4 regions of the Paenibacillus sp. FSL H7-0690 genome follow, and region 1 is predicted to be linked to each of the others. Evidence: riboswitches for the same ligand, from Rfam matches in the RefSeq annotation. Region 1 holds a riboswitch; each other region holds the start of a gene.
The links. A riboswitch is a leader RNA that binds a small molecule or an ion and turns the genes downstream of it on or off. The one in region 1 is predicted to bind cobalamin.

Region 1 (5,727 bases):
CGCCATGGAACACGTCATGTGCACGCATGCGCTCGTCACCGTTGTTCAGCTTAAGATCGAGGAAAGCGAGAATATCTTTATGGAATACATCAAGATAAACAGCTACAGCACCTTTACGTGTGCCCAACTGGTCTACGCTGACTGCTGTATTGTTCAACTGGCGAATCCAAGGGATTACGCCGGAGCTTGTGTTCTTGTGGCCACGGATATCCGAACCACGTGCTCGTACTTTTCCAAGGTAAACGCCGATGCCGCCACCCATTTTGCTTAGACGTGCTACGTCTGTATTGGAGTCAAAGATACCCTCTAGGGAATCGTCTACAGTATCAATAAAGCAGCTGGATAGCTGTCCAGCGACCTTTTTGCCGGCATTGGACATTGTAGGTGTAGCAGCAGTCATATAGATGTTGCTCATAGCCCAATAAGCTTCTTTTACAAGCTCAAGACGTTTCTCAGCTGGCTCACGGTGCATCAGGTACATAGCAATAATCATATAACGTTCTTGTGGAAGCTCCATTACACGGCCGTCAAAATCATGCGCCAAATAACGGTCGGATAGCGTAAGCAGACCGATATAGTCAAACAAAAGGTCGCGTGTATAATCGATACACCCGCCTAGTTCGATAATTTGTTCTTTGGTGTAATGACTTAGAAGTTCTTCGCGATAGATTCCTTTTTTCACGAGATCCGTAATTAGTGGATACAATTCACCGTAAGGCTCTTCTGGATAAGCTTTGTAGCGGCGATGGACGGCAGCTTTTTTATAAAGGGTAGTCAGAAGGGCGCGGGCAGCTGCGAACTTCCAGTTAGGCTCTTCTTTTGTTACAAGCTCTAGAGCGCTCATGGTGAAGGCGTTGCTGATTTCTTCTCCGCTTACCGAGTCACGACGCAGTTTGGAATTCACTCCACGCAGCAAAGTTTCTTTATTTAGTTGATCGAGACCTTCCAGAATACGGTCAGCGTAGACGGAAAGACGGTTCTCATCAAAAGCCAGTTGGCGATTATCCGGTTTTACTACGAATTGCGGCATGGTTAGTTCATCCCTTCTTATTTCAAATTAATTTTCAATATCAAAAATTGATATATTATAGCGCAGCAGGCTGCCACAGAAAGACCTCCGAGCCGTTCATGCTGGCCGGAATGTCGATAATGCGTTGGTTGGAGCTTCCCCGGTAGAGAAGCGTAGTATCTTTCAGTTCTTCTACAAATCTTCCATCTATTAACACCTGACACTGTTTAAGTAGATTCCACTCCGGCGTACCGGGAAGGGCTGTAAGTTCTTCGTACGTATAACCACTGTAAATCCAGATTGAGAACCCTGGCAGTACAGTGCGAAGCTCATGAATGAACCCCAGCAACTCTTCTGCTGAGAAAAAAGGATCGCCGCCTGCCAGTGTCAGACCATCCAGCAAAGGGTTAGCGGCGATTTCTGCGATGATTTCATGTTGTCGTTCTAAGGTGAAGACTTCTCCATATTTAAAGTTCCATGTCTCGGGATTAAAACATCCCGGGCAACGATGGCGGCAGCCGCTGAGAAAGAGGACGGCCCGCATGCCCTCTCCCTCGTTAATCGACTCCGGATAGTAACCGCAAATATTCATAGATGCTTAACGCGATCCCGAACTTCAGCTTGTTTGGCGGCATTAAAGCGGGTCTGATAGTCGCCGGTTAAATAACCTGTAACTCTGCGCAAACGGCGGATGTGCACGTCATTCTCATTTGCGTTGCAGGAAGGACAGTTTGTCCCAATTACGCCTTCGTATCCACAGCTGGAGCAGCGGTCAATCGGATGGTTAATGCTGAAATAACTGACCTGTTGTTCGAGCGCATATTTAATGATTTTGATAAAAGCCGATGGGTTGTTGCGGGCATTGCCGTTTAATTCGACATAAGAAATAGCCCCGGCATTGCAGTATTCATGGAAAGGAGCTTCCAAGCTGATCTTCTGAGCAGCACCCAGATCGAAGTATACAGGGATGTGAAAAGAGTTCGTATAATATTCACGGTCGGTTACGCCCGGAATGGAACCCAGTACCTTGCGGTCAACTTTGGTGAATTTACCGGACAAACCTTCTGCTGGAGTAGCGAACAGGGTGATGTTAAGATCCAGTTCCTCACTTTTCCGATCGCAATAGTCCCGCATATGACGCACGATAGCCAGCGCCTTGGCATGAACTTCCATATCCTCGCCATGGTGTTTGCCGTACATAGCTTTCATACATTCCGCCATACCGATGAAGCCAAGAGACAGACTGCCATGCTTCAGCAGATCGCCTACAGTGTCATCGGGTGCAAGATGTTCGCCGCCTTCCCAAACGCCTTCTCGCATCATGAAATCGGAAGCTTTAGCTTTTTGTGCGGTTTGGATGTGGAAGCGATGGAGAAGTCCTTCCAGCGCAATATCCATATAATGATTTAGATCTTCATAGAAGCCAGCTTCATCTGCGACGGTACGTCTGCCTGTTACTGTGCCGTGTGCCAGACCTAGCCGAACCAGATTTAGTGTATTAAAGGAAAGGTTGCCCTTCCCAGAGCAATGATTACGCCCAAAACGGTCACCGAGCACTCGGGTTCGGCAGCCCATTGTAGCGAACTCCGTATCAGGATCACTTGAATCATAATACTGCAAGTTGAGCGGAGCGTCCAGATTAGCGAAGTTTGGATATAGTCTGCGCGCAGAACATTCAGCTGCTTTTAGGAACAGTTCATAGTTAGGATCGCCTTGCTGTTGATTGATTCCTTGCTTGCATTTGAAGATTTGAATCGGGAACACTGGTGTTTCTCCGCTGCCAAGTCCGTTCATAGTTGCGGTTAGCAGAGAACTGATCACAAGCTGACCTTCTGGTGAAGTACAAGTACCGTAGTTGATGCTGGTAAACGGTATTTGTCCACCGGATCGGCTGGACATGGTATTCAGATTATGTACCATACTTTCAGCCGCTTGCAGGGTTTCGATTTCGGTTTCCTTTAGTGCAAAACGGAACGCTCTTGGATATGACTCCGCCAGATCGGTCCGGCTCATCGTAATCTCGCCCAAAGATTCGTCAGCTTGTCCTTCTTCAAAATAATCCAGACCCTTGCGGAACAGCTTGGCGAAGGATTTGGTTACATAAGGTGCCAGATCGTAATCGAGTTTATTGGCGGATACACCACCATATTGAGCATTTTGCTGGGATTGGAAAATAATCGCTACCAGAGACATAGCTGTCATTATTGAGTTCGGAGGACGAACGCTGCCGTTGCCGGTATTGAAACCTTCACGGAGAAGTTTATCAAACGGGATAAAAATACAGTTCGTCGTTCCAATCGCGTATTGATCCAGATCATGCACATAGACGACATTGTCATCAATAGCCTGCACTAGCTGTGGCGGCATCGTAAAATTGCGGGCGTACCATTTTGAATATTCACTGCCGAACTTGCTCATTTTACCGGAGAAACTCTCTCCATTCAAATTGGCATTCTCGCGCAATAGGTCCATATCCCGACTGTCGATAATATCCCGGCCTAAATCAATGAGCTCTTCTAAAAGAACTTCCCGTGCATTTTCTACTCCATTAAATTGTCTCTCCAACAACGTCATTGTACAGCTCTCCTCTCAGTATAAAAGAAAAACATCTATCATCAAATCCATATATCCATAAGAAGTTGGACTGCTATAAGCAGTCGTATATTTGTTCAGATTACATAAAAAAAGCATCCCCTACCCGAGGATGGCAGAAAATGCCCGATGCGTTATGTAAATATCCACACGGATATTTGCAGAGGTCTCTACGTAGATGACCGCATGCGGACACCATCCCTGTTTCTCGCAGGCATCAATAGTTGGTGTCGTCGAAACAGGTAGGTCTCCTGGCTTCCGTGGGATCTCTCGGCGCCTTCCCAAGGGTGTTCCTAACCCTCAGTGGCATTTGCCGGGAGATGTGGATTCTCAAGCTTCCCAGAAGCTTAAGAAGGCCATCCGGTTACAGTGGCGGGACCGCAGCGGATTCTCACCGCGCTTCCCTATTAAGCTCTAAATCCGGTTAAGGATCAAAGCGCCTGTCTCCACTATATTTTGTTGTCGTTAGATAAAAATAACCCAAGATGTTGTGTTTGTAAACAGTTTTTTAGAAAACCCGCGCGGGGAGCGGGTTCTTTAAAAGTACTCCACAAATGATCCACAGGCTGTCCATAAGTAATCCACAATTGATCCACAGGGAGATGCGAAATGATTCATAAATTGTCCGAAAAGATGCCACAAAGAGTCCATAAATATAGTGCAGATGACCCTAGAATTTGCTCATGAGAAAATACCCTTAGCCCAAAGTCATATTTTGGAGTAATCAGAAGAAATAGAAGAGATAAGGGAGGATAATCTTGCTTAGTTTGTGACAGAGCGGTGGAATTGTTACAATGGAAGGAGACAGCTACTATAAAATTTCGAGGAGGTATTCTCATGCCTATTGCTGAAGTTACAGTTATTCCAATTGGAACAGGCAGTACCAGTCTTAGCAGCTATGTTGCGGATATGCAGCGGGTGCTGAAGACAGTAGAAGGGATTACTTATGAACTTACGTCCATGGGGACGATCATCGAAGGGCCTCTGCAACGCATTTTTGCCGCGGTAGAAGCTTTGCATGAGTCTCCTTTTTCCGCAGGTGCAGAACGTGTCTCTACCTCACTTAAAATAGACGACCGCCGCGATAAACCCTCTACTAGCCGTGGAAAGTTAGAGTCTGTGGAGCGTAAGCTACAGGTGGATTAGCAGTTTAGAAGGGCGGAAAACAGGGAGAATAGGCTTGCGTTTCTGGCTGAAAGTTGTATAATATTTTTTGTTTGGCAGAAAAACAGCGTTAAGCTGGTGTAGCTCAGGGGTAGAGCAACGCACTCGTAATGCGTAGGCCGGGGGTTCAATTCCCTTCACCAGCATCCTTACAAAGTCGATAGTGGCGCGTGTTCCCGGGTTTTTGGAACTGCGCCTTTTTTTGTACAAGCATCAACTTCTAACATTCTTCTAACCTTTAGTCGAGTAAAGTGGGTGTCTCGTCAATTTTCTCCACTTCTTTTCGGGTTCCTAGAATAGAATCTCCGATACATCGGGGCACAGCTTCCTGCAAGTTGGGGAGAACATGTGAATAAGTATCCAGGGTGATATTTATTGATGAATGGCCTAATCTTTCCTGAAGTCGAATATGATGGACAGCCCCTGCCGTTCCCTGTTCTTCTGGAGAAACGTATCAAGGAAGATAAGACATGGCGCGAAATCGCTAATGAAAACGGTATGACTAGTGGTCACTGTCGAGCAGATGGAAGGTGTGGCGCAAGCTGACAGCAATCAGAATGAAGAATGGTGGAGGAGGAGCAGCATAAGCTGCTTTTCTCTTGCGGGGGCAGATCGGTTAGATGGTAATTACTATAAAAATAAAAAAGACACCACAAGGTGTCTTAGTACAGATACTTTTCGCTCGAATTTCACGAGCTCGTCAGTGAACTGAGTTCATAAGCAAGACTGGCTACGGCTAACAGATGAAGAGATAAAGTAATATCAATGTTAAAATGTGCGGTAATATTAATTTTCATAGATAACCACGCTCCTAAAGTATAAATACACATAAAGAAAACTTTATAAAGCGCTTGGCCTGCCATCATCAGTGCCAGGTAGCCATCCTGTACAGACGCCTTAGCGTTTCGACAATAACATTATACTTAATATTTTGTGTTTTGCAAAAAAAGGACCCCCAATTC
Region 2 (5,727 bases), 340 kb from region 1:
CCGTCTTTAACATCTTTAAAGAACGCGGGAAGCAGCTTGATTTCTTTAGTGTTATAAGAAGGTGAGAAGGTATTGCCGAATTCCTTAAATGGAGTCCAGTCCTGCGGACCTGCATTGCCACCAGCGGTATACACAGCTTCCATTGTGGCAAGCTGGTTACCATTAAAGGTGGTCGGAATGGCAAAGGATTCAGTCGTGCCTTTTGCATCGCTTAATTTAGCTGTGTCATACACAATCACCTTAAGTCTCCACGCAACACCCTTGTTGAATTTCAGAGTCAGCACGGCATTTTCACCGTATTTTTGGTCAGCTGTGAGCTTTTTAAGTTGGCTGGCTTTGAGGATGAGCTCCTCACCATTTAAGGTGTAATCTTTACCTTTGGTCAGATACTTTCCGTTGGCACTAATGGTGGTTAGCTTATTGCCGTTCAGGTTCAGCTTAACCTTGGTATCTTTGATTTGTGCACCTTTTTTTAGGTAGACCAAATCGCTTTCGGTGCTGGAGGAACGCTCCTTCAGACCAGACATTAATACATTGTGGAGTTCAGGATCAGACCACTTATAAGTTTTACGGTTGAAATGCTGCCCGTTATCCCAGAGCATGGAAGTCATTTTCTTTTCTTTCAAATAATAAGTCAGATACTCGAAGAATTTAAGCTTCTCGCCCTGTTCAATCACACCCGTGTCTTTATCGAAACCTAATAAACCAAATTCGCCGACGATGACAGGGATGCCTTTAGCTACAAATGTATTGTAAACGTTATCAAAAGTTTGAGTGATATCGTTTTTTGTATCTTTTTCAAACGTGGTGTAGCCGGCAATGTTCACACTAAAAGGCCAGAAGCCATAGAAGTGAACGGTCGCAATAATATTTGGATCGTTCAGAGCCGTAATCGTCTTATAGAGATGATCCATTCTTGTTTGCGTAGGTGAAGACTCTAATGAAGGTAATACAAGTGGGCGGAGGTCGTTTTTCCCACCGGATTTCCGCACGATTTGATAGAAAGAGTTATTAAGTTCAGTAAGCATTTGCTCCATTTTTGCTTCGTCTGTGCTTCCACCATCGGTGAATCGAGGTTCATTTATGCTCTCGAACATCAGCTTATCGGAGTTGTCCTTGAAGCGATCGGCAATTTGAGTCCAAGCTGCATTATAACGTGCCAGCGTTTCATCGTGTTTTTCTTCCATATGGCTTACCCATAGCCAGGAATCATGATGGACATTAATCATGACATAAAGCTTGGCGTCCAGTGCCCAGCCGACAACTTCTTCCACACGATCGAGGTAGGCCTTTTCTAGGGTATAGTCTGGTGCCGCACCCATGTGAGTATCCCAGGTCACAGGAATCCGAATGCTTTTATAGCCTTGAGCGGCGATCTTTTTAATAAGATCTTGGGTCACACGTGGATTGCCCCAGGAGGTTTCATCCTCACCTGTAGCATCTAAAGTATTGCCAAGGTTCCATCCGGGCTGCATTTCGTCTACATAGGATTGGATCTTACTCTTTGGCGCTGCCTTAGCTTGTTGCTCGTCCTTAGTTGCAGCTGCGGCCATGGATGAGAACAGAGAGAGCAGAAGAGCGGTGACAAGTGTCAATGATAAGAAGGATTTCTGGATTCGCGTAGTCATTGAATTCTCCTTTGTGAGATAAATTTAGGATGCTTGGACCTGGCTTTGACGCTGTACTCGGTGGTTAGATGAATACAAACACCTCCAGTTTTATTTTGTAAACGCTTTCTGAATATACCCTAACATAGAATACACTTAGCGAGTACCTTACTAATTTGTGGTAAATTCATATAAGAATTAGTGATTTAAATTAATTTACCCCACACTTGGATAAAGAAATTATTTGAATAACCCTACTCGTAGAAATTGGTTATTCAATAGGATTATCTCTAGCTGCCCGTTATACAAAAAAGAAATATAACATGACAAAAGCATATATATTAGATATGATGAAGCATGAAAATTTAAAATTAGAAATAGGTGCCAACTATGAATGTTGCGGAAGTACAATCATAGATTGGTTAAATGGAAAGCGGGTGTGAATCCCGCGCGGTCCCGCCGCTGTGAAAGAGGAGTCCTTGCAAAATGCCACTGGGAAACTGGGAAGGCAGCAAGGGTGATGATACTTGAGCCAGAATATCTGCCTTTTTCTGTTACACCATCAAACTCTACGATCGATAGAGAGGTGCTTGAATAGTGTTTGCCAGCTATTACTGTGGTTCACTATCTTAACCTCTTGACGTTTATGTTGAGTGGTTTTTTTGTGGTTATGAGAAAGTTTATTCTGTTTTTTATCATAGGTATGAAGGGAAGGGTTATGGAAAAATGAAGAAAAATAAGTTTTTAGCGTGGTTACTTATTGTAGCTGTATTTATTACGACATTCTCTACAAGTGTAATCCCGGCTCAAGCAGATGGAGCAAGCTCTACCCTTAAAGGGTATGTATCTGTATCCGTAGAGAAATTCACCTTAGGCCAAGGGTATATTAAGGAACCTATTAAAGTTCCGATTTATGAAGGCGATAATGGCGCATCTTTAATAACACGTGCGCTAGGTGATGGGAATTATAGATATTTAGGAAATATAGATAGTGGTTTTTATTTATCAGAAGTTAAAGATAGTGGCAGAAGCGAAGTCAATATTCCACAATATATTTTAGATATGATTTCAGCCGATGGGAATACAGTCAGCACTAAAGCAGACCCCGAGTGGTTAAGTCAGTTTGACTACACCTCCATGTCGGGTTGGATGTATGCAGTAAATAATGTGTTTCCTCCGTTTGGGATGACCGATTATAAGCCTCAAGACGGTGACATCATTCGAACTCAGTTCACCACTTATGGCTATGGTTCTGATCTTGGCGGCTGGGGGGAAATCCCAGTTCAACTTGCCAATAAGGATGCTTTAACTGCGGAAATCGCCGAGATTAACAGTGCCCCTAATAAAGAAACTATTTTGGACAGACCAGTAGTGCAATCGGCAGTTTATGAAGCCTATTCCGTGCTCGAAAACATGGCAAGCTCTCAAATAAGTGTAGATCATGCGCTTGTCGGTCTTAATAATGCATTAGACATAGAACCCCCTGTTATTACAGTAAGTGGCATACAAGATAAACAGGAAGTATCCAATAAAGAAATAAGCTTCAAAGTAGCTGTCACAGACAATGTATATAGTGACATTACTCCAGAAGTGAAGCTGAATGGAGTTACTTTATCACCTGCAAATGGGGAGTATAAAGCTACTCTGAATTCAGGCAGTAATGCAATTACTGTAACGGCTCTTGACGGAGCTGGAAACAAAACAAATGTAACTTATCAGGTTACTTACAAACTGGAAACTTCAGTTGCCGTCAAACAACAGTTAGATAAAAACCTTGCTTATATTTTAAATACTGTAAAGAATCCAACGTTTGGAACAGGCAGCGGAGAATGGTCGATCCTTTCTCTGGCCCGGGCGAACTATACAGTACCTAACGGTTATTACGATCTTTATTACAACAATGTAGCAACGAAAATAGCATCAATCATTAAAGAGGATGGAAAACTCGACGCCAATAAAAGCACAGAGAATTCCAGAGCAATATTAGGACTTACCTCTATCGGAAAAGATATCACAAATGTTGCGGGATATGATCTGAGAAAAGCACTCGCTGATTATCAATATATCCAAAAGCAAGGCAATAATGGTCCGATTTTTGCTCTGATTGCGCTAGATAGCCATAACTATGAGATTCCTGTAGTTGATGGAGTTACAGAACAGACCACAAGAGAAAAACTAGTTCAGTACATTTTAGATAAAGAGGTTAAAAAAGGTACAGCAGAAGCTGGTGGCTGGGAATTAGGCGTAACCAAAGCCGATGTCGATATGACTGCGATGGCGATGCAAGCTCTTGCACCTTATTATGCATCCCGTGATGATGTAAAAGCTGCCGTGGATCGGGCCATCCAATGGCTGTCCGATAACCAAAACAATCAAGGCGGATTTACAAGCTGGGGAAGCACTAGCAGCGAGAGTATCTCGCAGGTAATTGTAGCCTTAACTGGTGTAGGCGTAGATCCGCACACTGACGCTAGATTTGTTAAAAGTGGAAATTCGCTTATTGATGCATTACTTAGCTTTGCTGCACCTGAGGGTGGATTTAAGCATATCCTCACAGACAAAGTGGACAATATGGCGACGGACCAAGGTACGTATGCTCTTGTGTCCTATGATCGTCTGATCAATCATAGCAACCGTCTCTTTGATATGAATGATGTGCAACTGGAACAACCAGAAGAACCGGGGCCTGGGCAACCAGAGGGTCCGAAAGAACTTCCGTTACCTTCTGGGGAGAACCCGAAAGTTGAAATCCCAAATGACGCTAATGATTATATCGTTCCGATCAGCGCTGGAGATAGCAACAAAGAAATCACAGTAGCTATTTCAGAAGAAAATCAATCAAAGGTTAGTGTCAATTTACCAAGTAACAGCGACCTTCCTCAGATAGAGGCCATAAAAGGTAACGTATCTGTAGTCATTCCTAAGGGTGCAAAAGTTACGAGTGGGGATGCCTCAACGATTGAACTGATTTCAGCTTTAACCGGTGCAGAATCTGCACTAAAAGATAGTGTGAATCAGATTATTCCTGGGGACAAGAAGCTTGATAACATTCTTCAAGCATTTTCCATGGGTGGTAGTGCAAGAGTAGAATTTAGTCAATTTATTACGTTAACCTTTAAGGACCTTAAAGGAAAAGAAGCTGCTTATATTCAAAATGGCACCCCTCATGCCATTCAAAAATTTGCAAGTGATGACTTAGGTTTTGCAAGCGGTAAGTCTGAGTATGCCTATGATAGTGGAAATGACTTAATTGTAAAAACCAATCACTTCACTGACTACATTGCGTATGCTTCCAGTGCAGTACAAACACCTGGCGGCGACGGTGGTAACGGTAATGGTAGCGGAAATGGTGAAGGAAATGGCGGCAACAATGGTGGCAACAATGGTGGCGGAACCACTCCATCGAAACCATATGTAATCCTGTCCGTGGATAAGCTTACGATTAATAAGGGATATGTTGTTCCATCTGTACAGGTAGAGCTACAATCTGGTGACACAGTGTGGTCTGTACTAAAAAGAGTGCTGGATAGCCGCGGTATCGACTATAGAGATTCCTGGAACAGTGACTTTGGAAGTGTATATGTTGAATCCATAGCTGGTGATGGGGAATTTGACCATGGCAGCGGCAGTGGATGGATGTATAATGTGAATGGGAAATATCCTAATTATGGAGCATCTTCATATGACCTAAGTTCCGGGGACAGAATTCAGTGGCGTTATACTACGAATTTGGGTGTGGATCTAAATGCACCGATACCAACTACAAGCCCTACTCCAACCCCAACGCCTAAGCCTGGTGCTACTCCTGCTCCTGGTGGGGGAGCTAATCCGGAAGCCGGCGTTGATCCAAATGTGAGTCCATCTCCAACAGTGACTCCTAAGGATCCTACCCAGAACACGAATGATATTAAACAACTGTATACAGATGCTGATAAGATCTCTTCCTGGGCCTATTCAGCGATTGAAACAGCTACAGTAAAAGGATATATCCAAGGTAATAATGGCCAGGTGAATCCGAAAGCTTATATCACAAGAGCGGAGTTCACTAAGATTCTCGTTTCTGCATTAGAACTTGATATTAAGAGTGATAAAGGCATTACCTATAAGGATGTCGCTCTAG
Region 3 (5,727 bases), 500 kb from region 1:
TCTGCAAAATATAACTGTCTGCACTGATGCTTGGATCCGCATCCCGGTTCGTTTTATACTTCCATCCGCTGCTTGGGCCTCCATCAAATTCAGCCAACCCGTCAATAGATTTCACGTAGATGCTTCCAGCGTTGCCGGATGATACTACCTTAGTCCCTAATTGACTGACTAGTAAGCTATAAGCCGTTTCGCCCTCTTTTAGAGCTACTGTTGTACTGGCTAGGATGGTTCCTTTCCGGCTATCTCCAATCACTGAGAGGGTAGCGGTAGCTTTTGCTGGAGCAATAACAGACGATCCGACAGTCAGAGACTGAGTATAACGCGCTACGCTCGGTACGCTATCTTTAGCATAACCGGTAACAGTTATTGTATAGCTATTTGCTGGGAGACCCCCATCAACAACAGCCATACCTTGTTCATTCGTGATTACCTTCTTATCACCAACCGAAACCTGCACACCTGCAGCCGGTGAGATAACCGGATCAGAAGTGAAGCTTTCCTGATTCCACACCCACTTTTTCTGTGAAACCTTTACAGTAAAAGCTTCATTAGCTTTTGGCTGTGGTGGGGTAAGCACCACAGCATCTACAACCTGTGTATTTTCTCCTGCATAATAGACAAGCACACGATCGGATTCCTGTAGTTCGAACGCATCCATACCCACACTTGGATATATCCACTCCCCGCCGCGTGATACCACGAAGCTCCACCATCCGTCGTAAGTACCTTGCGAAACTCCATGGATACCTGATACAAAGTTGCCATAAGACGATTTGGTGATATCTACTTTAAAATCATCGGTAGACCCTAGTTGTTGCAACGCTTCAAGGGCATTGGAGGCTTTCAAAGTCCCCTCACTAATCAACCCTTCCGGGCCTTCAACGGTTAGCGAAGCTGTTACATTCTTAGAAATCACTTTTAGAGCTTTTGTATATTTAGCAATCGTTGGGGCTTTGCCTTCACGGTAGCCAGTTACAGTCAGTGTATAGTCACCTGCGGGCATATTTCCTGAGAATACGGCCTCACCTTTAGCATTCGTCGTTACCTTGTGAGCTCCAATTTGGACCTGAACACCCGCAGCTTTTGCAGTTACAGGAGAGGAAGTATTCGTAGCAGCGTCCCATTTCCACGTCTTACTAGTTACAGTGACGGTAAAAGAATCGCCCTCTTTAAGATTTGCTTTGGAAAGCGTAACGGAATCCACAAGCTTAGTGTCGTCTCCGGCATAATAAACCAGTACCTGATCTGAATCTTTAAGTACAAAATCACTCATGCCTACATCGGGATTAATCCATTTTCCGTCACGCGATACAACATACATCCATCCGTCATAACCACCAAAGCTTCCAGCAGCAATACTTCCGATGCCAGTCACATAACTGCCCGAAGGATTCGTGATCGGCAAGTTCGTTTGAAGCGCCAGCTTCTCTAACGCTCCAAGTGCGTTGCCAGCATAGGCGTACCCTTGTGCCAACGTGGCCTGTGGTCCCTCAATCGTTACTGGAGCGTAGATGAGTGAACTCTGAATGGAGGATTTGGAAAAATCGTATAGCTTACTGTTGCTTCCTTTATACAGCAAATTATAGGCAACCAGCGCCTGAAGCCCTTGCTCTGTCGCCAGAATATTACTGCTTCCACCACGGCTATGGGTGAAGCTACCATCAGCTAGACGATAGCTGAGCAGGTTCTCCATTAGATCCACTTTGTTTTTGGTGTATTCTAATCCACTAGGATCAACTCCGAAGGATGTGAGTCCAAGGATTGCTTGTGCGCTACTTTCAGCACTGTCACCGTAACCCCCATGGCTATCTTGAGCTGCAGATAACCAAGCTACGGCTTGTAGCCCTGCTAAGTAGGCTTCGGGATTATTTTTATGTGCCGCCAGAGCCGTCAAGGTTATCGCTGTCATATCAGGCTCACTTGCGCCTGAGGTTAGTGCAAAGCCCCCATCCGGATTCTGTTTGGAGAGAATCTCCGTAAGGAGCTTATCCGCCGTCCATTTCGCGTCACTTGGGATATTATATTTACCAGAATCCAGCGCAAGTAAAGCATATACCGGATTATTAAGCGTCTGTTCACTGAGCTTGCTATTATTATAAATTTTCTCAATCAGATTATAGCCAGGAGTCGTTCCGTTACCAGCAAAGCTAGTAGGATCTGCACCAATCGCTCTCACTGCGAGCACGATTCGAGCATAATCGGTTACATTGGTGAAATCGCCAGCTGCATCCTTTACTTTTTTCTCAAGCTCTGAAAGGTAACTAGCCGGCAGCTTGTACCCTGCTTGCGCTAATCCAATGGCTTGCCAATCCGATTGCACGCCACCTTTCAAGAGATATTCTGCAGCCGCATAAGTCGCATCCGCAACATTAATCCGCTCCGCAGCAGTTGCCTCCAGACCGGCGCCAGCGCCCGCTTCTGCAAATATTTGTCCCGCCGGAGCAAGAGATGTTCCTAGAATTGAAATGACCATGAATAAAGCCAGCCCAAGTGCTACAAACTTGGAAGACATGATTTTCTTCATTGTTTAACCTCTTTCTGTATAAGAATGGGTACTGCCGGGAATAAGACGCATAACATAAAGACCGCCCCTTTGGAGGGCGGTCAGGGAAGATTACAAATTGAGGCTGCGGCGCTTGCTTCCTGCCAACAGTCCATCTGTATATGTTCCACATTCTTACCCCACGAAGAATAGAAACGCTCACGAAAAAGGCAGGTCTCCTGGCTAATGCTTCATCGCTGTTCTTCACCTTCCCACCCTACCTTCGGGGCAGTGGCTTATAGAAGAAACGCTCCGCACATACAGTGGCGGGACCGCGCCGGACTCTTGCACCGGACTTCCCTTTTAAGCAGACGACTAGATTGATAGAGTCTGCACCTTTTCCAGTATGTAGTATCTTATTTTGACATCCATAATCATATCTATTAATACATAGCATGTCTATAGAAAAGCTTAGTATGGGCAGCAAAAAAATGAACAGCAATACGCCACCTTCCGGTAGTTATTGCTGTTCAGAAAGCTTGTTATTCGACTGTTCCATCCGGACTTGCAGTCGGGGAGGGTTCAGCACTTGAATCAGAAGCTGGTGGAATATTAGGGTCGGGATCTACGATCAATGTAAATCTTCCGGCTTTGATCATACTTTTCTCTAGAATTGTCGCTCCAGGCTCCAATGTAACCTCAACCTGATAGGAAGGTTGTTCACCTTCAGTCACAGCTGTTGCGGAAGGCAACCCAGTGCTGTCCTCAGTATTAGAGGAAGGCGTAGGAGACGGAGATGCATCAGCTACAGCATTAGTAGCATCTGCACCTTCTGCTGTTCCTCCAGTAGTGCCAGCGGCATCTGACTCGTCAGCAGCGTTTCCCTCATCCGTCCCATCCGTTGACGGCACTGGACAAGTCCCATTCGTAGCAGCGACCTTAAAGCTTTTATCTATCTCTGTAGACGAAGACATTAAACTAATCTCAGTCGGTTGAAACTGCACACAGTCATCTGCACTTGCGAAGGTGAACACCAATATGCTGCTCCCCTTATCTCCTTCGACGCTCTGATCCTTCAAGTATACTGAAGCTGGAGGCAGCATATTGCCTGCACTCTGAACAGGGGTCGGCTCAGGGCTTGTCCCCGGCAGAGCCGTCTTCGTATCATCCGGACGCAGCATACTGAATACGATAATTGCAATAATCACCAGAATACCCGTAATGGAGCCGGAGATTAAGAGTCGAAATCGGCTGCGGCTGATCCAGCGCGCCAGCGGGGAAGCCAGTTGGGAGCGGGCTTCATTGTACACATTTTGCAGAGCAGGCCGAGCTGCCGCGACATAGTTCTTTCGGAATTCCCGATTCTTGAACGCTTCACGATCACTGCTCAGGAAATACTTCAGAATCGCCTTACGGTAACCCGGTTGCAGCTTTTTATTCGAAACCGTAAATAAAGGATTGCCTTGCGACCAAGCAAAAAACCGATAGATGATTTCTTTGTCGGAACCGGCTTTACGCTTTAACAGCTCCAGAAGCGCATCGTAATCCAGCGGACCCCCTTCACGCTGAGTTGTATAGTAAAAGGCTAGCGGAAGCCGTTCAAAGGGTTCCAGAACACGCACCTCTTTTAGCAAACGACGACCCAGTAGCTGCACATCGTCTAGTTCCTGCGGAGACAATCCTGTAAAAATCTCCTCATTCGGCTTCTCTTCACCAAACCAGCGGTAAGCGGCACGCAGCGCATTCTCTTTCTGCTTGCTAATCCTATCCAGTGGCGGCTGCCAATCGACAACATTACCATACCGTAAAAAAACTACCTCCAGAAGCTCCTCCTGCGTCATATCAGAAAGCGATAAGCGGTTCAGTAAGAATCTATCTGCTGAAGCAGCAAGATCCTGCATTAGGGAGAGTGCCTTAGGAGCAACTCCTGTTCCTTTGCGGCGATCTTTTTCTGCCTTATCTACAATTTCATGAATTTCCGCCACAGAAGCCACCGGATCATGCTCCAGCTGGAGCTTTTCTAGCAAATAATCCTTCACAGCATTTTGAGCAAAAGACTGCTCTAACGCCACTGGCAGGAACCGCCCCCAATGGAGCACAAAGCTCAGAATATCCGCAGATCTGGACGCCGCAGCTAGTCTTGATTCCATATAAGGCTCAAGTAGCTGCTTACGGAAATAAGTTTCAGACATCACGCGCTGGAAGTAAGCTGCACTTAACTCATCATTACTCTCAATGATCCCGTAAGCAGCACTCAAAATATCCTTGCGGCCCGCTTCCACACTATGAAGCATCCCATTGATGAAATAATCCACGATTCTGACCCTGTAATTGTGATCCTTAAGTACAAAATACTCTTTAAAGCATTCCATAATCGCCGGATCTGGCACATTTCTTTGCCGAATCAGATCAAATTCCCGGTCAAACCGTTCTAAGAAAATATCATTCAAGCGGATTCTAGAATGAATTGCACCGTCTGGTTTAAGGTAAGAAAGCAAACCACTTAGCACCGCACTCTTGTTTTCCGTATATAAATGCTCGTTCCCTTGCTCAATCTCATAAAATATAGCCAGCTCATTATAGAAAGAAAGGGTTAGCTTGTGCTCAGAACTCTCTCCACGCAGAATCTGATCGGCGAAGCTTACGAAGTCGTTAATATCTCCTGGATTCAGCAGTAATAGCTTCCACACCAAATCAGCATAAGGCTGGCGGGTCTCGCCAAAATCGACATTCCCCATCCGTCCGGAAGCCAAATCAAAGGTATAATCCTTCTCAATACTGCGGTCACCGGGACGAAGTGAACCTTTTTCCACAAAGCTAAGATGTATATATTTACGGCTTTGCGGTTCATTCGCATAGGTAATCACGCCTAATCTACGGCGGAATTCATACGGCAGCACGCTATACAGAATTTCTGTAAGCTCCACCGCCCGCGCAGACAACTCGGTGATAGGTACGTTTAGAGCCACGTAGATTTTTTTCTTACCTGCTACAGAGAGCATCACAGCTTGCAATAACGCCTTGAATATCCCTTCATCAATCCCTAACAAGCGTAAGCCTGCGATTGGATCAGGGCTGCGGTCTGTGCGAACAACTGGAATAGAGGGCAGCTCCGGCAAGGTTCCACCAAGCTCTCCCGTATAACGCTCTGCAAAATCAGCATGCAGCCAGTCTCCATAGCTCTGCACAATTTCTTCGGAACGTGAAGCAGGAACTACATAGTTATGTGCAAAAAAAGCGCTTCG
Region 4 (5,727 bases), 2.5 Mb from region 1:
GATTAAATATGCTGAGGTCGAAGCTCAGACTGGACCCGATCGCACTTTACGCCTTCCCTTGATTGCTTTCAGTGATTATAATCTCGCCCTGCAACGTGCAGGTTTCACAACGGCTGAGCGTGCTCTGGTGGGCAACGAAGGTCTGGTGATGATTGGTTCGCAGCGGGATCGCAGTTTAACAGAAGGCAGAGTAAAAGCGGTCTATTCCTTGCAGCAAGGACTTGCCATTAAAGAAATAGGTTATACCGAGCAAGTCCCCATTGCCGAATATTTATTGCCGGAGCTGGATGGTAGAGATGGCGGGGATTTTAGTGGTGTCGTGATCAGTGACGAGCTTTACAGTGCTATTGATCCCGTGCAGACGGATCTTTATACAGGTTTTTATGTAGAGGATTTTCCGCAGACGGTAGGTATCGCAGCTGATCTTGCCCATAAAGGCAAACAGTCCTATGAAAGTGATTCTCCGTATGCGATTGTGATCAGCGGCACGCTGTTTGAACTTCAGAAAACATTGTATAACACAATGCTTTTTGCTTCCTTGCTGGTGGGTACTGTCTTTTTTATCGCGGCAGGCAGCTTTCTTTACTTCCGGTTATATACCGATCTTGATCATGATCGCAATCAATATTCCACTTTGTCCAAGATGGGACTTACGGATAAAGAACTCAATCGAATAGTTACGATTCAGCTGTCTTTGTTGTTTTTTGTGCCGGTCGGAATAGCTATTTTACACAGTGTGTTTGCCTTTATTGCGCTTCAACGGTTGTTCTACTTATCTATCGCAACGGAGACAGGCGCGGTGTTACTCGGATATTTGGCTGTTCAAGGACTATACTTCTTTTTTATTCGCAGCCGCTATTTACGCAACCTGAAGAAGAACTTGATATGAGAAATGGGGGTAACAAGATGCAAGCATGGATTACAGATTTTATGGAGCAGTTTGGTTACTTCGGTATTTTTCTGATGCTGGCCTTTGAAAATATATTTCCACCAATTCCTTCAGAAGTGATCCTGCCCTTTGGAGGATTTATGACGACTACGACGAGCTTGACGATCCCTGGTGTAATCATTGCTGCCACGGCTGGTTCACTACTGGGTGCAGTAATTCTCTATTATATTGGCCGATTATTGGATGTGAGCCGGTTAGAGAAACTGGTTGAACGCTGGGGTAGCCTAATTAGGGTCAGTAAAAAAGATATCCACAAGGCTGACGCCTGGTTTGATAAATATGGCTACTGGACTGTATTGTTTTGTCGGATGGTTCCGCTGGTCCGCAGTCTGATTTCGATTCCGGCGGGAATGTCGGGCATGAAATTTGGAGTATTTATGATCTTCACAACGATTGGCACATTGGGATGGAATTTGCTGCTTGTGCTTATTGGCGCGGTATTGGGCGAATCCTGGGAAGACATTGCCGTGTACATGGATGTGTACTCCAATGTAGTCTATGTACTAATTGCTGGCGGATTAGTTATTCTTGGGTTTCTGTACTTCCGCAAACGCAGCCGGAGAATGAACACTGAGGGCTAAGCGGGTAGTGGACTGATAATAGAAATGACTATTAAAAAGGAGGGAAACAAATGGAGCTATTAACGATTATTAAAGCCATTATTTTGGGGCTTGTTGAAGGTTTAACCGAATTTGCTCCAGTATCCTCCACGGGTCATATGATTATTGTTGATGATATGTGGCTGAAATCACAGGAGTTATTTGGACAATATACAGCAAATACCTTCAAAGTAGTTATTCAACTGGGTTCAATATTAGCGGTTGTTGTGATCTTTAGAAATCGGTTCATTGATTTGTTAGGCTTAAAGCGTTTCAGCCGTAAGCAGTTGGATCCTGTAACAGAGGAGCTACCGCAGTTGGAGCAGGGCGGGCATCTCAAGCTGACTCAGGTTCTGGTAGGGTTAGTGCCTGCAGGTGTGTTAGGTGTTCTGTTTAATGATTATATTGATGAGCATTTATTCTCTACCTCAACAGTGTTAATTGGTCTAGTGATTGGGGCTATATTAATGATTATTGCCGATCTGTTTGGGCCGAAGAAGATCAGAACTGAGAGTGTAGATCAGATTACATACAAACAGGCACTTGGTGTAGGTCTTGTACAGTGTTTTTCGTTATGGCCTGGATTTTCACGCTCGGGCTCGACGATTTCTGGTGGAGTACTCCTCGGGATGAGCCATCGTGCCGCTGCTGATTTTACGTTTATTATGGCAGTACCCATCATGGCAGGTGCCAGTCTGTTGTCACTGATGAAAAACTGGCAATATTTCACCATGGACGCGTTGCCGTTTTTTATTGCAGGCTTTATTAGTGCCTTCCTATTTGCGCTGTTATCGATGCGTTTCTTCTTAAAACTGATCAATCGTATCAAGCTCTTACCGTTTGCTATATACCGTATAATTCTTGCTGCTGTAGTATATTTCGTATTTTTCTAAGTCCGTTATAAGGAATCGATATAACAGAAGCCCCAGTAATCTATTGCAGATTGCTGGGGCTTTCACGTATGATGACATCAGATTAAGACACTCAAATGATGAATGATATCGGAGACAGGTGCTGACCGGAAAATAGTAATTCGGTAGGCTTAATAGGGAAATTCGGTTCGACGCCGATGCGGTCCCGCCACTGTAACGGAAGAATCTCGAGCAACAGAGGTCACTGGCAATTTACTACTGCTGGGAAGACTGCTCAAGATGTTGACGCCGCTAGCCAGGAGACCTGCCTGTTTCAACAGCACTGCTTCACCTACGGAAGATAGGGAGGTGTTAGACGTTAACCATGGGTATATCATGGGCGTCTTTCCCTTTGACTTTTTTAGGGAAGGGCGCTCTTTTTTATAGGAAAGCAAGTAGCTTTGGAGTTTGAAATAAGAGATGGAAGAGGGAGTGTATCGAGATGACGAATAAAGTAAAAGTAAGTAATCTTGGATATCCGAGAATCGGAAAGAACCGCGAGTGGAAAAAGACACTGGAAGCCTACTGGCAGGGGAAAATAAATGAAGAGCAATTCCGCTCCGAAATGGCAGCAATTCAGCTGCAGCATTTGAAGACCCAGCAAGAGGCAGGAATTGAGCTTATTCCGGTGAATGATTTTACTTTTTATGACCATGTGTTGGATACGGCTGTTATGTTTGGAATTGTACCTCCACGGTACACGTATGATGGCGGCGACATCGGGCTTGATCTTTATTTTGCAATGGCCCGTGGTAATGCTGAGGCTACTGCCTGTGAGATGACCAAATGGTTCAATACGAACTATCACTATATCGTTCCAGAGATCGGCACACAAACACCACGCTTGACTGAAAATAAACCTCTAGCGGCTTATCGTTTTGCTAAATCGCAGGCAGGGATTGAAGGTAAACCGGTACTTTTAGGTCTGTATACCTTCCTTAAGCTGTCCAAAGGTTACGCAGCGGCAGATATCGCCAAGATTGCTGCACGTTTTGTTCCAGTCTATGTTCAACTGCTACAGGAACTGAAGCAAGAAGGGGTAAGCTGGGTACAAATCGATGAGCCAGCGATTGTTACAGGCATAAGTAAAGAAGAATTAACACTGCTTAACTCGATATACACAGAAATTGCCGGCTCCGTGCCGGGCTTGAATATTATTTTACAGACGTATTTCGAAGCTGCTGAACCGTTGGAGGCACTGCTAGAGTTGCCTGTTCAAGGCTTGGGTCTTGACTTTGTGCACGATGGTGGAGCAAATCTGGCTTCTATCGAACGTCTTGGCTGGCCGAAGGACAAATGGCTGGGTGCCGGAATTATTGATGGACGGAACATCTGGCGTTCCGATTTAGACGCTAAGCTGCAACTGGTAGAAAAGCTCAGTGTTCATGTGCCGCTTGATCGTCTTATTCTTCAGCCTTCTTGCAGTCTGCTGCATGTCCCAGTCACCGTTCAAGGTGAGGTGAAGCAGAAGGCGACAGTTAAGAATGCGTTAGCTTTTGCCGATGAGAAGCTTGCAGAGCTTAGTTTGCTCGGAGCAGCCCTCGCAGATAAAGGAGAAGCTTCTAAAGCAGCGCTGGCCGCTAGTCGTGAAGCTATTGCAGCATTCCGCGCACTACCTGAGCGTGGCCGTAAGGATGTGGCGGAGCAAGTGCTTGCACTTGCAGCTTTGCCGGACCAACGCAGTTTGCCTTTTGCTGAACGCTTAAAGGTGCAGCAAGAGAAATGGCAGCTTCCACTTCTGCCAACCACTACAATTGGTAGCTTCCCGCAGACAGTAGAAGTGCGTCAGGCGAGATTGAAATGGCGTAAAGGGGTCTGGAATCAGGAGCGTTATGATGGATTTGTTCGTGAGCAGATCGCGGATGCAATTACCTTCCAAGAAAAGCTAGGTCTGGATGTTCTGGTCCACGGTGAGTTCGAGCGTACAGATATGGTGGAGTTTTTCGGAGAAAAGCTGGACGGATACTTGTTTACTAGTAATGGCTGGGTTCAATCCTACGGTTCCCGTTGCGTTAAGCCACCGGTGATCTACGCGGATGTTGCATTTATACAGCCTATGACTGTTAAAGAAAGTGTCTATGCACAATCGTTGACGAAGCTTCCGGTTAAAGGAATGTTGACGGGTCCTGTAACTATCCTCAATTGGTCATTTGTACGTGATGATCTCAGCCGGGAAGAGGTAGCCAATCAAATTGCTCTTGCCCTTCGCCATGAAGTAAAAGCGTTGGAAGATGCAGGCATCGAAATGATTCAAGTGGATGAGCCGGCTATACGTGAAGGACTTCCGCTTAAGGCAGAAGACCGTGAGCATTACCTGAACTGGGCAGTGAAGTCGTTCCGCGTTGCTACGAACCATGTGAAGGCTACGACACAAATTCATACGCATATGTGCTATAGCGAATTCAATGACATGATCGATTCCATATCGGCTATGGATGCTGATGTAATCTCCATTGAGACTTCACGTAGCCATGGGGAGCTGATTATCAGCTTTGAGGAGCAGGCCTATGATAAAGGAATTGGTCTTGGAGTGTATGACATCCATAGTCCGAGGGTTCCGGCTGTAGAAGAAATGACGGCGAATATCGATCGTGCGCTGCGGGTGCTGGACCCTGAACAGTTCTGGATTAATCCGGATTGCGGTCTGAAAACACGTGGCTGGCAGGAGACAGAGGATGCACTACGTAACATGGTAAGCGCTGCTGCTATTGCGAGGGAAAAGTCAGGGGTTATTGCATCAAAATAGACATAAATAAATTAGAGCCAGGGTAATTTACCCTGGCTTTTTAGTTCACTTATTTTTTTATAATCAGCTACTTGATAATAATTCTCAATCTTGTTAGAATGAAAAAGAAAAAGAAGGAACCGTGGAGGGTCCCTTCAGGCATTTACTTATTTACTTTCGAAAGTTTTGCAATCTGTTTCTTCTGCGCGTTTTGGTTCTTGGGAGCTGTGGAAAGCTACGAAGATCGATTCAGCGCTGCATTTGTTCTCTTCTGCCCAGTGGGTGCAGGAGTTAACTTCACAAACTACGTCTTTTGCCATGAGGGTTCACCTCCCCTTATAGTAATTGATAGTATCATTCAATGAACGGCTCTGTTCAGCAAGGTGGAGCTTGTCTCAACAAAGCCGTGTCACGCCCTCATTCATTATGAATAGAGGGTATTTGGCTTTTTTTACTAGGTTAGACGTGGTAATTGTACCAAATAATGAGTTTGTAAGCAAATGAGTTCTTTAACTTTCGGGTCACCTTCCCACATCAAAAATA

Region 2: linked by a shared signal. The riboswitch ahead of MHI32_RS04175 (S-layer homology domain-containing protein) and the one ahead of MHI32_RS02725 (anaerobic ribonucleoside triphosphate reductase) in region 1 are both predicted to bind cobalamin.
Region 3: linked by a shared signal. The riboswitch ahead of MHI32_RS04850 (DUF4430 domain-containing protein) and the one ahead of MHI32_RS02725 (anaerobic ribonucleoside triphosphate reductase) in region 1 are both predicted to bind cobalamin.
Region 4: linked by a shared signal. The riboswitch ahead of metE (5-methyltetrahydropteroyltriglutamate--homocysteine S-methyltransferase) and the one ahead of MHI32_RS02725 (anaerobic ribonucleoside triphosphate reductase) in region 1 are both predicted to bind cobalamin.

Annotation. Positions count from the first base shown of each region.
Region 1 covers NZ_CP150281.1:592,987-598,713, forward strand. The annotation lists gene MHI32_RS02715 (ribonucleoside-diphosphate reductase subunit alpha) at 1-1,030, opposite strand, end outside; gene nrdG (anaerobic ribonucleoside-triphosphate reductase activating protein) at 1,086-1,601, opposite strand; gene MHI32_RS02725 (anaerobic ribonucleoside triphosphate reductase) at 1,598-3,583, opposite strand; cobalamin riboswitch at 3,825-4,060, opposite strand; gene MHI32_RS02730 (MTH1187 family thiamine-binding protein) at 4,439-4,747, shown strand; tRNA gene MHI32_RS02735 (tRNA-Thr) at 4,840-4,911, shown strand; gene MHI32_RS02740 (hypothetical protein) at 5,141-5,311, shown strand.
Region 2 covers NZ_CP150281.1:928,858-934,584, forward strand. The annotation lists gene MHI32_RS04170 (cellulase family glycosylhydrolase) at 1-1,628, opposite strand, end outside; cobalamin riboswitch at 1,970-2,171, shown strand; gene MHI32_RS04175 (S-layer homology domain-containing protein) at 2,334-5,727, shown strand, end outside.
Region 3 covers NZ_CP150281.1:1,097,529-1,103,255, reverse strand. The annotation lists gene MHI32_RS04850 (DUF4430 domain-containing protein) at 1-2,524, opposite strand, end outside; cobalamin riboswitch at 2,694-2,897, opposite strand; gene MHI32_RS04845 (glycosyltransferase) at 3,025-5,727, opposite strand, start outside.
Region 4 covers NZ_CP150281.1:5,006,834-5,012,560, reverse strand. The annotation lists gene MHI32_RS22155 (FtsX-like permease family protein) at 1-889, shown strand, start outside; gene MHI32_RS22150 (DedA family protein) at 907-1,530, shown strand; gene MHI32_RS22145 (undecaprenyl-diphosphate phosphatase) at 1,581-2,441, shown strand; cobalamin riboswitch at 2,541-2,747, shown strand; gene metE (5-methyltetrahydropteroyltriglutamate--homocysteine S-methyltransferase) at 2,902-5,205, shown strand; gene MHI32_RS22135 (DUF1540 domain-containing protein) at 5,352-5,504, opposite strand.